DNA from 2 places in the Oceanobacter sp. 3_MG-2023 genome. Region 2 is predicted to be linked to the other one. Evidence: riboswitches for the same ligand, from Rfam matches in the RefSeq annotation. Region 2 holds a riboswitch; the other holds the start of a gene.
What was found. A riboswitch is a leader RNA that binds a small molecule or an ion and turns the genes downstream of it on or off. The one in region 2 is predicted to bind cobalamin.
Positions count from the first base shown of each region.

Region 1: another riboswitch for cobalamin. It lies ahead of Q8W32_RS01785 (ABC transporter ATP-binding protein); the one in region 2 lies ahead of Q8W32_RS04850 (TonB-dependent receptor).

Region 1 is NZ_JAUYVX010000001.1:398,860-404,228, reverse strand. It holds gene Q8W32_RS01795 (AMP-binding protein) at 1-21, shown strand, start outside; gene Q8W32_RS01790 (type IV pili methyl-accepting chemotaxis transducer N-terminal domain-containing protein) at 132-944, opposite strand; cobalamin riboswitch at 1,961-2,111, shown strand; gene Q8W32_RS01785 (ABC transporter ATP-binding protein) at 2,270-3,097, shown strand; gene Q8W32_RS01780 (iron ABC transporter permease) at 3,094-4,116, shown strand; gene cobT (nicotinate-nucleotide--dimethylbenzimidazole phosphoribosyltransferase) at 4,145-5,206, shown strand; gene cobS (adenosylcobinamide-GDP ribazoletransferase) at 5,206-5,369, shown strand, end outside.
Region 2 is NZ_JAUYVX010000004.1:37,051-42,419, reverse strand. It holds gene Q8W32_RS04865 (AmpG family muropeptide MFS transporter) at 1-848, opposite strand, end outside; gene Q8W32_RS04860 (YajQ family cyclic di-GMP-binding protein) at 848-1,333, opposite strand; gene Q8W32_RS04855 (ketopantoate reductase family protein) at 1,481-2,416, shown strand; cobalamin riboswitch at 2,515-2,769, shown strand; gene Q8W32_RS04850 (TonB-dependent receptor) at 2,916-5,102, shown strand; gene Q8W32_RS04845 (hypothetical protein) at 5,160-5,369, shown strand, end outside.

The DNA.
Region 1 (5,369 bases), on a different contig from region 2:
GAGCTTGCCCAGTCCCGCTGAAGAAGGTGCTCGGCTGGTATGATGGCTAACTAAAAAGCGGATAAGGGAGAAACCCTTATCCGCTTTTTTATGCGGGTCTGAGCCGCGATGGAGGCTTCAGAATGGCTGGCTCAGGACTGGTCCGGGCGTTCTTCCCCAACAATAATCGCTTCATACTGGCTGGTGATCTTATCCAGCTTTACCAGTAATGTTTCAGTCACTTCCTGAATATGTGGCACATCCTTACGCTTGTCGGCACTGTCCTGAAACAGTTTGAACGTCGCTTTGGATGCCATCCAGAAGGATGCAGCGGCTTCCAGCGATGCCGCCAGTTGTGGCGTGGTCAGACGGGAATGCATCAACTCACGCAGGGTGTGATCAAACAGCGCAATGGTGGCGTCGAGATCGTAATGGATCCAGTCGTTGTCATAGCCCCAGTAAATAGCCACACAGTTTCTGGCAATTCGTTGGGATAGCATACGCTGTCTGCCTGCGAGGTAGGCCATTTTGGCGATGTTATCGCCTTCATGTTCTGCCTTGCTGCGGGCAATATCATCACAGAGGGCGAGCAAGCGGTCATTATCTTGCATCAGGTTGCCAACCAGATTGAGGTCTGGCTGTGCCAGAATCTGGGGTTGGTGGATATCCCAAATGGCCTGCGTGTTGGCCAACAGCTTCTGCATCGCTTCGTCGTGATCTTCTTTTTTCAGTTGTTCCAGACGCTGGTTAAACAGCATGACGCTCACATCGCGCTGGCTGTGGGCCGAACGAGTACTCACCCCTGCGCCAAGCATCAGATGATCTTTCATCATCCTCTGGCTAAGCATGATCAGACTGCCTGTTATAGCCACAACACTATTGGCTCTGTTAGCGGTGTAGTTGTTCTTTTTAGGTCGTTTGATCCAGAAAAACCAGATCAACACAACAATGAAGATCAGAAGCATTTGAATTCCTCCGCGAATTCTCTTCATGTGCCGTTTGGTCTTGACTACCAGGAGGGCTGGCGTTTGCCAACCTGGAGAAATAACAGTCAGGTGGTTTGATTGCTCTACAATGCAGCAAAAAATGATCTTATCGAAGGCCTGAGTCAATGAATGATTTCATCTGAGGTCATTTCGAACGTTAACTTTTTTTGTGGCCTGCCTTCTATCGCAACATGGCGGTATAGGTCTGATTTTTTGTCTAGTACATGACCGACCCCGGCGCAAAATATCACTTTACATCAGGATGAGTAGGCCTGGATTGTTACATGCACCTGAGATGCTGGAATACCCCGGTTGTTTCTCAGGATGGATGTAATGCCTAGTCTTACATATCTTTACTGTATTTTGATGCTTGTTGTGTCTCTTGTTGGGCAATGGATTTCTTGTCAGAAACCACCTTGCCAGCGCCGATGTATCGATGCCCAAAAGAACCTTTGCTGCTTACAAGGATAGTGGAATTATTCACTGGTCGGCTTAATTTTGTACGAAATGAGTGCTGGGTCTGATTTTGTAATTATCTTTGGGTGATGTGGTATTTTTCTGCTACCAGTAGCTGTAAAGAAGCTTCAAATGTTTGTTTTTTAATTAAAATTTAATAATTTTTATATGTTTTTGTCATATTTTCAGGTTAGTCCGGCTGTTTTATACAGCATCGGAATTAACAGAGTAAGAATTATAATAAGAATAAGACGCCTTTTTGGTTGGTGTTGTCTCGATGTGGGTGTTTTCTGTTGCTGTACTGAGAAGGCAGGGAAATCCTGCCGTGATTGGCGCGGACTGTTTGTGACGAAGCAAGGCGGGATGACCGGTTGCGTCATGAACTGTCAGTGTTGACTGCTATGAGGCGATGTGACGCGCATCGCCATAATGAGTGGTAATGCTGTGACAGGTGATGACAGGTGATGCTGCAAGTGGATGGTAGCTGGCTGAACCCCTGAATCGATTCGCTATCGTATGGTTTTTGCTTTGCTGATATAGTCCGGCGCTATCAAACAGGTGTTGGGCTGCTCTGACGGCTTAACGTAATTGGGAATCCGGTGTGAGTCCGGAACTGTACCCGCAACTGTAATTCTGTGGCCGTGATGGGCCAGGAAAAGTCAGATACCTCCCTGGAATGGTTCTCTGCCCTGTCTCGACTAACGTCGTGTACGGGTGAATGAATGATTCAGTCTCTTGAATTTTGTTCGTGCGGGAAGACACGAACCATCTCCTTTCCCTGTGGATGCACATGTCGGCACGGTGTTGATGGTCTTGCTTCGTACGGCTTACTTTTGTCGGATATCTCCATGGTTGGTTGTTCCGGTCTGGCGGTCAATAAGCTGGTGCTCACGATTGATCAACAGCCGATTCTGAAACAGATCTCTTTTGCGTTAAAGCGTGGCTCGGTACTGGGCGTGCTGGGCCCTAACGGGGCGGGCAAAACCAGTTTGCTGCTGGCGTTGTCCGGTCAGTTGTCTGGTGCCGGTACTGTGTGCTGGCGTGACCAATTGGTCGCGGATTACCGCTTGAGTCAACGGGCGCGGCGGATTGCTGTTGTGCATCAGCTTAATGATACGGTGTTTGCGCTCAGCCTGCGGCAAATGGTACGCATGGGATTATTGCCGCATCAGTCCTGGTTGGGGCGACAGACCCAGGAGGACGACCAATGTATCGAACAAGCGTTAGATCGTGTTGGTCTGGCGACAAAAGCCGATCAGGTGTTTGCCTCTTTGTCTGGTGGCGAACAGCAGCGCGGCTTGATTGCCCGGGCACTGGTGCAACGGGCAGAACTGATTGTTCTCGATGAACCGGTCAATCATCTGGATGTGTATTACCAGCACGATGTGCTGGCTTTGCTGGGGCAATTGGCTCGGGATAACGGCCTGACCGTGGTGATGAGTTTGCACGATCTTAATCTGTCGGCACATTACTGCGACCAGTTGTTGTTATTGGATCATGGCGAACAAGTGGCTTATGGCACACCGTCGCAGGTATTGGAGCCTGGGCGTTTGCAGCAGGTATTTCGTTTGCCTTGTGCGGTACGTCACGATGCCGGAGCGTTGCGGGTCGATTTTTCACCACCAGCACCGATGGCTCAGACCGTCGCACCGACGGGGCAGGATCAAGCCATATGAGATATCGCTGGATAATCCTGATCGCGGTGGCGTTGTTGTCGCCGTTGGCGGCGTTGTTTTTTGGGTCTGCCGACCTGCCTTTTAATACCGTTTGGCGTTGTCTCGCCGGTTTGCCGGTCGATCCTCTGGACCAATTGATCTTTACTGACCTGCGGTTGCCGCGGGTTGCTGCAGGCGTATTGGTTGGTGCTGGATTGGCCATTGCCGGTGCCTCATTACAGAACGTAACCCGTAACGGCCTTGCTGATCCTTATCTGTTTGGTGTAGTCGCCGGTGCCGGCTTGGGGGCCAGTGTGGTCACCGTGTTGATGGGTACGATGCTGTCACAGCAGCCGTTGCTGGCCTGGCTGCTGGGCTGGTTGCCGGTCGGCACGGCCTTGCCGTTGGCCGCGTTTGGTGGTGCCTTGTTTGCGGTGATGCTGGTTCAGGTTCTGGCTATTACTTCGTTCGCCCGCAGTTCCGAGCAGTTGTTGTTGGGCGGGGTGGCGATTTCGTTGATGCTGGGTTCACTCACCCATTTTATTCTGTTTATCGGTGAGCCTTTTGCTGCCAACAAGGTGCTGTTCTGGCTGATGGGCAGCCTGGGGCGGGTTGAAAGCAGTCAATTATGGCTGTTGTTCCCTGTGGTGTTGGTCAGCAGTGGTGTACTGCTGCTGCTTGGGCGTCATTTTGATGCCATGTTGCTGGGGGATGACAACGCTCGCACGCTGGGAGTGGATGCCGTACGCCTACGGGCGCTGGCACTGGTGATCTGTGCTGCCTTGACCGCTGCAGTCGTGGCGTATTGTGGTGGTATCGGTTTTGTTGGCCTGATGATTCCCCATATTGTGCGACGCTGGCTGGGCGTTACGACCCGAACGCTGATCGCAGGCTGTTTGTTGCTCGGCAGTACCTTTCTGGTTTGGGTGGATGTGATTGCCCGTTCGGCAGTCGCCAGCCAGGAAATTCCCATCGGTATTATTACCTCTGCTTTGGGCAGCGTCTTTTTTCTGTTGGTTATGCGTCAGCGGCTGGCCTGATCAGAACTGACTGGAGTTTCGTTTATTTATGCATACGGTTTCTTTTGATATTCCAGCACTCGGACAGGCTGGTCAGGCGCAGATACAACAACGGATTGATCAGAAAACCAAACCTCCGGGGGCGTTGGGGGCGTTGGAAGTACTGGCCGCCCAACTGGCCCAGATCCAGCAACTGGATGGCGGCGACGAGGAAATCCGGATCACCCGGCCAACCATGCTGGTGTTTGCTGCTGACCATGGTATTGCTCGTCATCCCGTCAGTATTGCCCCTCAGGCTGTTACCAGACAAATGGTGCTGAATTTTCTGGCTGGTGGGGCGGCTATCAACTGCTTTTGTCAATCCAGTGATATGGCCTTGCAAGTGATTGATGCCGGAGTGATTCAGCCGCTGGAAGCTGATCATCGGTCACTGTTACGGCGTCGGGTTGGCCTGGGTAGTGCCGATTTTTCGGCCCAGCCAGCCATGACGGCAGAGCAGTACCAGCGCGCGTTATACCTGGGTGCAGACGTGGCCCGCGAGGTGATTGCCCAAGGCAGTAATGTGCTGGGGCTGGGTGAGATGGGTATTGGGAATACCAGCTCCGCCTCCGCGTTACTGGCACTGGCAGAAAACCTGGCAGTCGAGCAAGTCATTGGCCGGGGGACGGGCATTAATGATGATCAGCTGTTGCTCAAGAGTGAACTGGTGGGCCGGGGTGTGCAGCGGGTTCGGGCAGCGTATGCCGATGCCAGTCCGGCGGTTGCATTGCAGGAAGTGGGTGGTTTTGAAATCGTCCAGATCGTTGGAGCCATACTGGCGGCGGCGGCGCAACGGACGGTCATTCTGGTGGATGGCTTTATTGTCACGGTTGCAGCGCTACTGGCCTGTCGGATGGAACCCGGCTGTCGGGACTATATGGTGTTCTGCCATCATTCTGCGGAACCGGCACATCGTTTGGCGCTGCAGGCCCTGGAAGCCAACCCCTTGCTGGATCTTGGGCTGAGACTGGGAGAAGGCACCGGCGCCGCTTTGGCATTACCCTTGTTGCGGGCCGCGGCAGGTTTTTATAACCAGATGGCCAGCTTTGCCAGCGCCGGGGTCGAGGTCTGATGTCGAGTCTTCTGATGCAGTTACGCCAGCATTGGCAGTTATTACAGTTGGCAATCGGGTTTTTGACCCGATTGCCAATGAGTAGTCAGTTGCTATATAGCCCTGACAGAATGCACAGTGCCTTGGGTTACTTTCCGTTGGTGGGGTGGCTGCTGGGGTTGTT
Region 2 (5,369 bases):
AACGCAAACCAGCCATTACGCTGGAAGAACTCCAGCAACGGGCAAATCACCGCCCCCAGCAGCCAACGCTGCCAGGCCGGACGTTGCATCAGATGCATAGGACGCCCGATCAAACGATCGATCAACTCAGCGTCCATGCGGCCACGTTGCTCTGCATCCAGGTGGTTGGGTTCGTCGCACCAGAACGTGGCGGCAATCCCCACCAGCATCAACGCTGCCATACCGATATAAGACCAGCTCCAGCTGTACCAGTCCGCCAAATACAAGGCTCCGGCTCCGGAAAACAGCAAGGCCACCCGATAACCAAAAATATAACTGGCCGACATGGCACCCTGATACTCATCGTCAACCGCTTCAATCCGGTACGCATCCAGCGCCACATCCTGGGTCGAAGAGGCAAACGCCACCAGGAAAGCAGAGGCCGCAATCCACCATAAATCCGTATGCGGGTCGAGCAGGCTCATCCACAACAAACCGCTGGCAATCCCTGCCTGCCCAACCAGAATCCAGCTGCGTCGCTGCCCAAGCCAACGGCTCAGCAAGGGGATACTGACTCGATCCACGACCGGTGCCCAGAATACCTTGATCGAGTAGGTCATACCGATCCAGGCAAAAAAGCCGATGGTCGTGCGCTCCACTTCCGCATCCCGCAACCAGGCTGTCAGGGTCGAAAACACCAACAAAAATGGCAGCCCGGCACCAAAACCCAACAAGGCAATCGCCAGTACCGGCTTACGGGTGTAAATTTTCCGGGCATCACGCCACCAGCCGAAAAAAGACGTCGAAGTCGTGGCAGAATCCAGGCTGGATTGAACAGAAGAGCGATCCGTTACCTTACGGTCAGACATCAGTCTTTGAAATTCTTGAACGCCAGCGGCATCTCGATGGAATCGTCATTACGAAACAGCGCCATCACCGCTTGCAAATCATCTCGCGCCTTACCTTGTACCCGCACCATCTCTCCCTGAATCGATGCCTGCACTTTTAATTTGCTGTCTTTGACAATCTTGACCATTTTACGAGCCAGGTCCTTGTCGATACCCTGACGCAAGGTCGCGATCATTTTGACCTGCTTGCCTGCACCGGCCAGATCGCCATATTCCAGACAGCTGACCTTGATCTTGCGCTTGATCAAAGAGCTTTCCAGCATGGGTTTCATCTGCTCGATCTGGAATTCCTCATTAGCCGTCAAGGTGACAGCAAAATCTTTTAACTCAAAGCTGGCATTAACCCCTTTAAAATCAAACCGAGTGGACAATTCCCGATTGGCCTGATCAACGGCATTCTGGGCTTCGTGTTTATCCACTTCGGAAACGACATCAAACGATGGCATTGGGCTTCTCCTGTCAATAACCTGTCAATAAATATATACAGTCATAAGCATGGCAATAAGCCGGACTGTATACCTCTGTCAGCACTGAAAAGCAAAAGTCATCCTCCCGCTCTGGCTCCAGCTCATCAAGCGACTTATAATCCTGCCATGACATTATCCATCGGCCTGCTTGGCCTGGGTGCCATTGGCACCGTCATGGCCAGCTACTGGCGTCAGCACCGTCTTTATGTGCTTGGCCGCTCACCACAATCCCCGACAATGGCCACCCCGCCGTTGGAACGTACCCTGCAATACGGGCCAGATATTCGTGCGAGTCATCCTGAATGGCCAGAGACCCTGACTCTGTCACTGCCACCATGGAACCATCAGCGGCTGGACTGGCTGGTGATCACCACCAAAGCCAGTGACACCCTGAATGCCCTGTTACCTTATGCCAGCAAACTGCATCAGGTTGACCGCATTTTGCTGCTACAAAACGGTATGGGCCAGCATGAACAAGTCGCTCACTGGCTCAAAGAACAAGGGCAGAGCTGCGAGCTCTGGCACGGCATCTCCACCGACGGCGCTTACCGCCTGGAAAACAACAGCGTCATATATGCCGGACTGGGTGATGTCTGGATTGGTCTGCCTTCGGCACAGGCAAATGGATTACCGCGACAGATCACCAGCCACTTGCCTCATACCCAGGTTGTCTCGGATATTCTTACACGGCAACGACAAAAGCTGGCAATTAACGCAGTGATCAATCCCCTGACCGCCTGCTACCGCTGCCTCAATGGCGCATTAATCAGCAACCCTGAATACCGTGCGCCGTTACACTCGTTGGCCATCGAAATAGAACAGCTGTATCAACATCAAGGCTGGCCATTACCAGATCAACTGCCAGAGCGGGTAACACAGATTGCCCTGTCGACGGCGGATAACCGCTCATCCAGCCTGCAAGACGTACTGGCCAACCGCCCAACCGAGCTGGATCATATTTGTGGCTATCTCTTGACCCAGGCCAGCGCGGCAAAAATCGATTTGCCCTTAACCCGGGCATTAATGGATCAGCTTAATATCCGCAGCGGCCTCCCCACCTAGGGACGCCCTTCCCTGCTTACAGGCAAACCACAGCCACAGACGGCGCCGGACTCGACGATTTTACTTTGCAATTCTTGACGCCTGCTATTACCACCGCTACTCTGCGCCCAGAATCAGGTGCCCATGGGCTGAATCATTCAGCCTCGGGTTAAACGGGAAGACCGGTGATGTAAAAACATAAACCGGCGCTGCCCCCGCAACGGTGATCGACCCATTCAATAACAGGTTCCTGCCCATACAGGACACTAGCCACTGCCGAGCCAGCCAACAGGCACCGGTGGGAAGGCGTTATGAACGAGCAGCATCTGCTCAGGTCGTCAGCCCGGATACCGGCCTGTTTTTATCAACCGACGTTGCGGAGGGCAGCGGGAGGGATTTGTGCCAATCGCCAATCGCCGCCCCGGCGATGTCTTCCGCCATCTTCGGAAGCAATGATTGCTTGCCTGGTCTGCTCCCCCTGCTCTTGCCGTTATATTCTGACCCGGTACTCAGGACTTCCATGACATTACGTTTGCCCTTCTGGTGTTATGCCTTTCGCAAGCCGTTGTCTTGCCACCTCCAACAGGCAAGGACACCATCGTTGTTGTCGAGCCTGATGTTGAGCCTGTTATTGTCTGCGCCTGCCAGTTTTGCCGATTCGGTAACCCCGACACACAACGATGATACAGACGATACGCCGGTCGCCGATGATGAGCTGGTTGTCTATGGCCATCAAGAACCCGCCGCAGACACCAGCTACCGACTCTACGATCAGCAAGCCCTGGCGGCTGGTTATCAGAACCTGGGGGAATTTCTAAGCCGTATCAACGGCCTGCAGGTGCAATCCCTGGGGGGGCTGGGCGACCCGGTACTGATTTCCATGCAAGGGGCTGATGCCAAACAAACCCGCCTACTGATCGATGGCGTTGACGTAACCACAGGTCAATACGGCCAGTACGATCTTAATGCCATCCCGCTGGCTTCCATTGAGCGAGTCGATGTCCTGACCAGCGGCAGCGATGCCGACGACAATGGCCTGATCAGTGATGAAGCGATCGGCGGTACCATCAACATCGTGACCCGTCGCAGCCCATCCAATACCAGCAGCAGGCCCACCCAACTATCCGCCGCGGCTGGCAGCTACGGTACGGCGACCCTGAATCTGCAACAACCGTTACGGACTCAGCCTCACAGCACTACAGATTTATTGATCGACCACCAACAAAGCGACAACAATTACCGCTACCCGGTGAGCAGCCCGGAAGACACCAGCCAACCAGCCGGACAACAACAAGCACTCAACAATGCCGCCTATCGTCGCGACCGCCTGACACTGAAACATCAGCAACCCGGCCTGTTTGCCAGCCTGTACTGGCAAGATGAATCCAAACAACTGCCACAGTATTATCGCAACTCCTCGAGTAACCGCTCCCGGCTGGACAGCAAGCAACTGGGCGTACAACTGTCGGGCAACTGGGGACAAGATTTTCGTCAGCACTGGCAACTCTGGCACTCGCTGAACCGCCAGGCATTTTACGATCCAACCGCAGTATTCGGTTATGTCGACAGCAACAACCGTTATCGCTACCAACACAGCGAAGCCAAACTTGGCAGCCAGGTACAATGGCACGCCTGGGATTTGGGCAGCAGTATCAAGATAAGCCAGCAGAGCTATCGCAGCCGCTACCTGATTGACAGCGACAGCGGTGATTGTGACTCCCTCAGCAGCCGCTGCGACCAATATTCCTGGCTGCGGCAAGTACAACTGAGTGGTCGGGCACAATGGCAAAACAGCGACAGTACACGCCAGTTCAGTATCAGTAGCAGCCACCACCAGCAAAACAGCCTGTTGCAAACCAGCGCTACCGATAGCAGCGACAGCGACAACACCCATCAGCAGCAGTCCTGGACCTCCGGGTTGGTCAGCCTGAAACAATACTGGCTCAGCGATACCGGCAACGGCCAGCTGCAACTAAGCTGGAAACAGGCACTCAGAATACCCAGTTTGTATGAACGCTTCGGCAACCGCGGCCTGACCCGGGGCAACGACGACCTTCAACCAGAGCAAAGCCAAACACTGTCGTTAAACATCAGCTGGAGCGGAGACTGGCAACAACGCCCCCAGCAGCTCAGCCTCAACCTGTTCCACCGCCAACTGGAAAACGCCATCGTCGCCGTGTATGACCCCTCAACCGGGGCTGGTCGCTATGAAAATACCAGTGATGCCACCATGGCCGGGCTGGAATGGCAGCTGCACAGTCAGCTCAACCGCCCTGTGACCGCAGCACCCGCAACAGAGAGCCTGGGGATGTGGCAATTGCAGCTGGCAGGCAGCCATTACCAAAGCCAGAGCAGCAGCGATATCGTTGGCTTTGATAACAAATACTTGCCCGGCATCTATCACCTGCGGCTGATTGCCGGATTACTCTGGCAATCCTCCATGACCACCCGGCACCACAGTATCGATCTCCATGCCGAGCTGGCTGACGACCTCTACCTCGACCGCTACAACAGCGTACCCGGGGATCAACGTCGCCTCTGGAACATCCATTACGGCTACCAATGGCCAGTGCCATCCAGACCGTCACTACTGCCGACCCACGCCGGTTTGCGGATTAACAACCTGTTTAATCACAGTTTTAACGACTTCAGTGGGCGCCCGGCTCGTGGCCGGGAATGGACACTGTACCTGAGCTACTCGCTTTGAATATTCATATCACCAGCAACCAACAAGTTTGCCAAACGACACCCAAGGAATTTTGTTATGCCTAACCGTCTGCCTGATCACCCAACAACATTATCCCGCACCTGTTTGTCCCCGTTCAGCACCGCCGGACTGCTTCTCTCTGCGACCCTGATGCTGAGTGGCTGTGCCGGTGACGACGACGACGCCCAACCCATTGCAGAAGGAGCCTATGCGGTACAAACCACCGCTGCCGACTACAGCAGTGGCCATGTTGCCATCGGCAATATC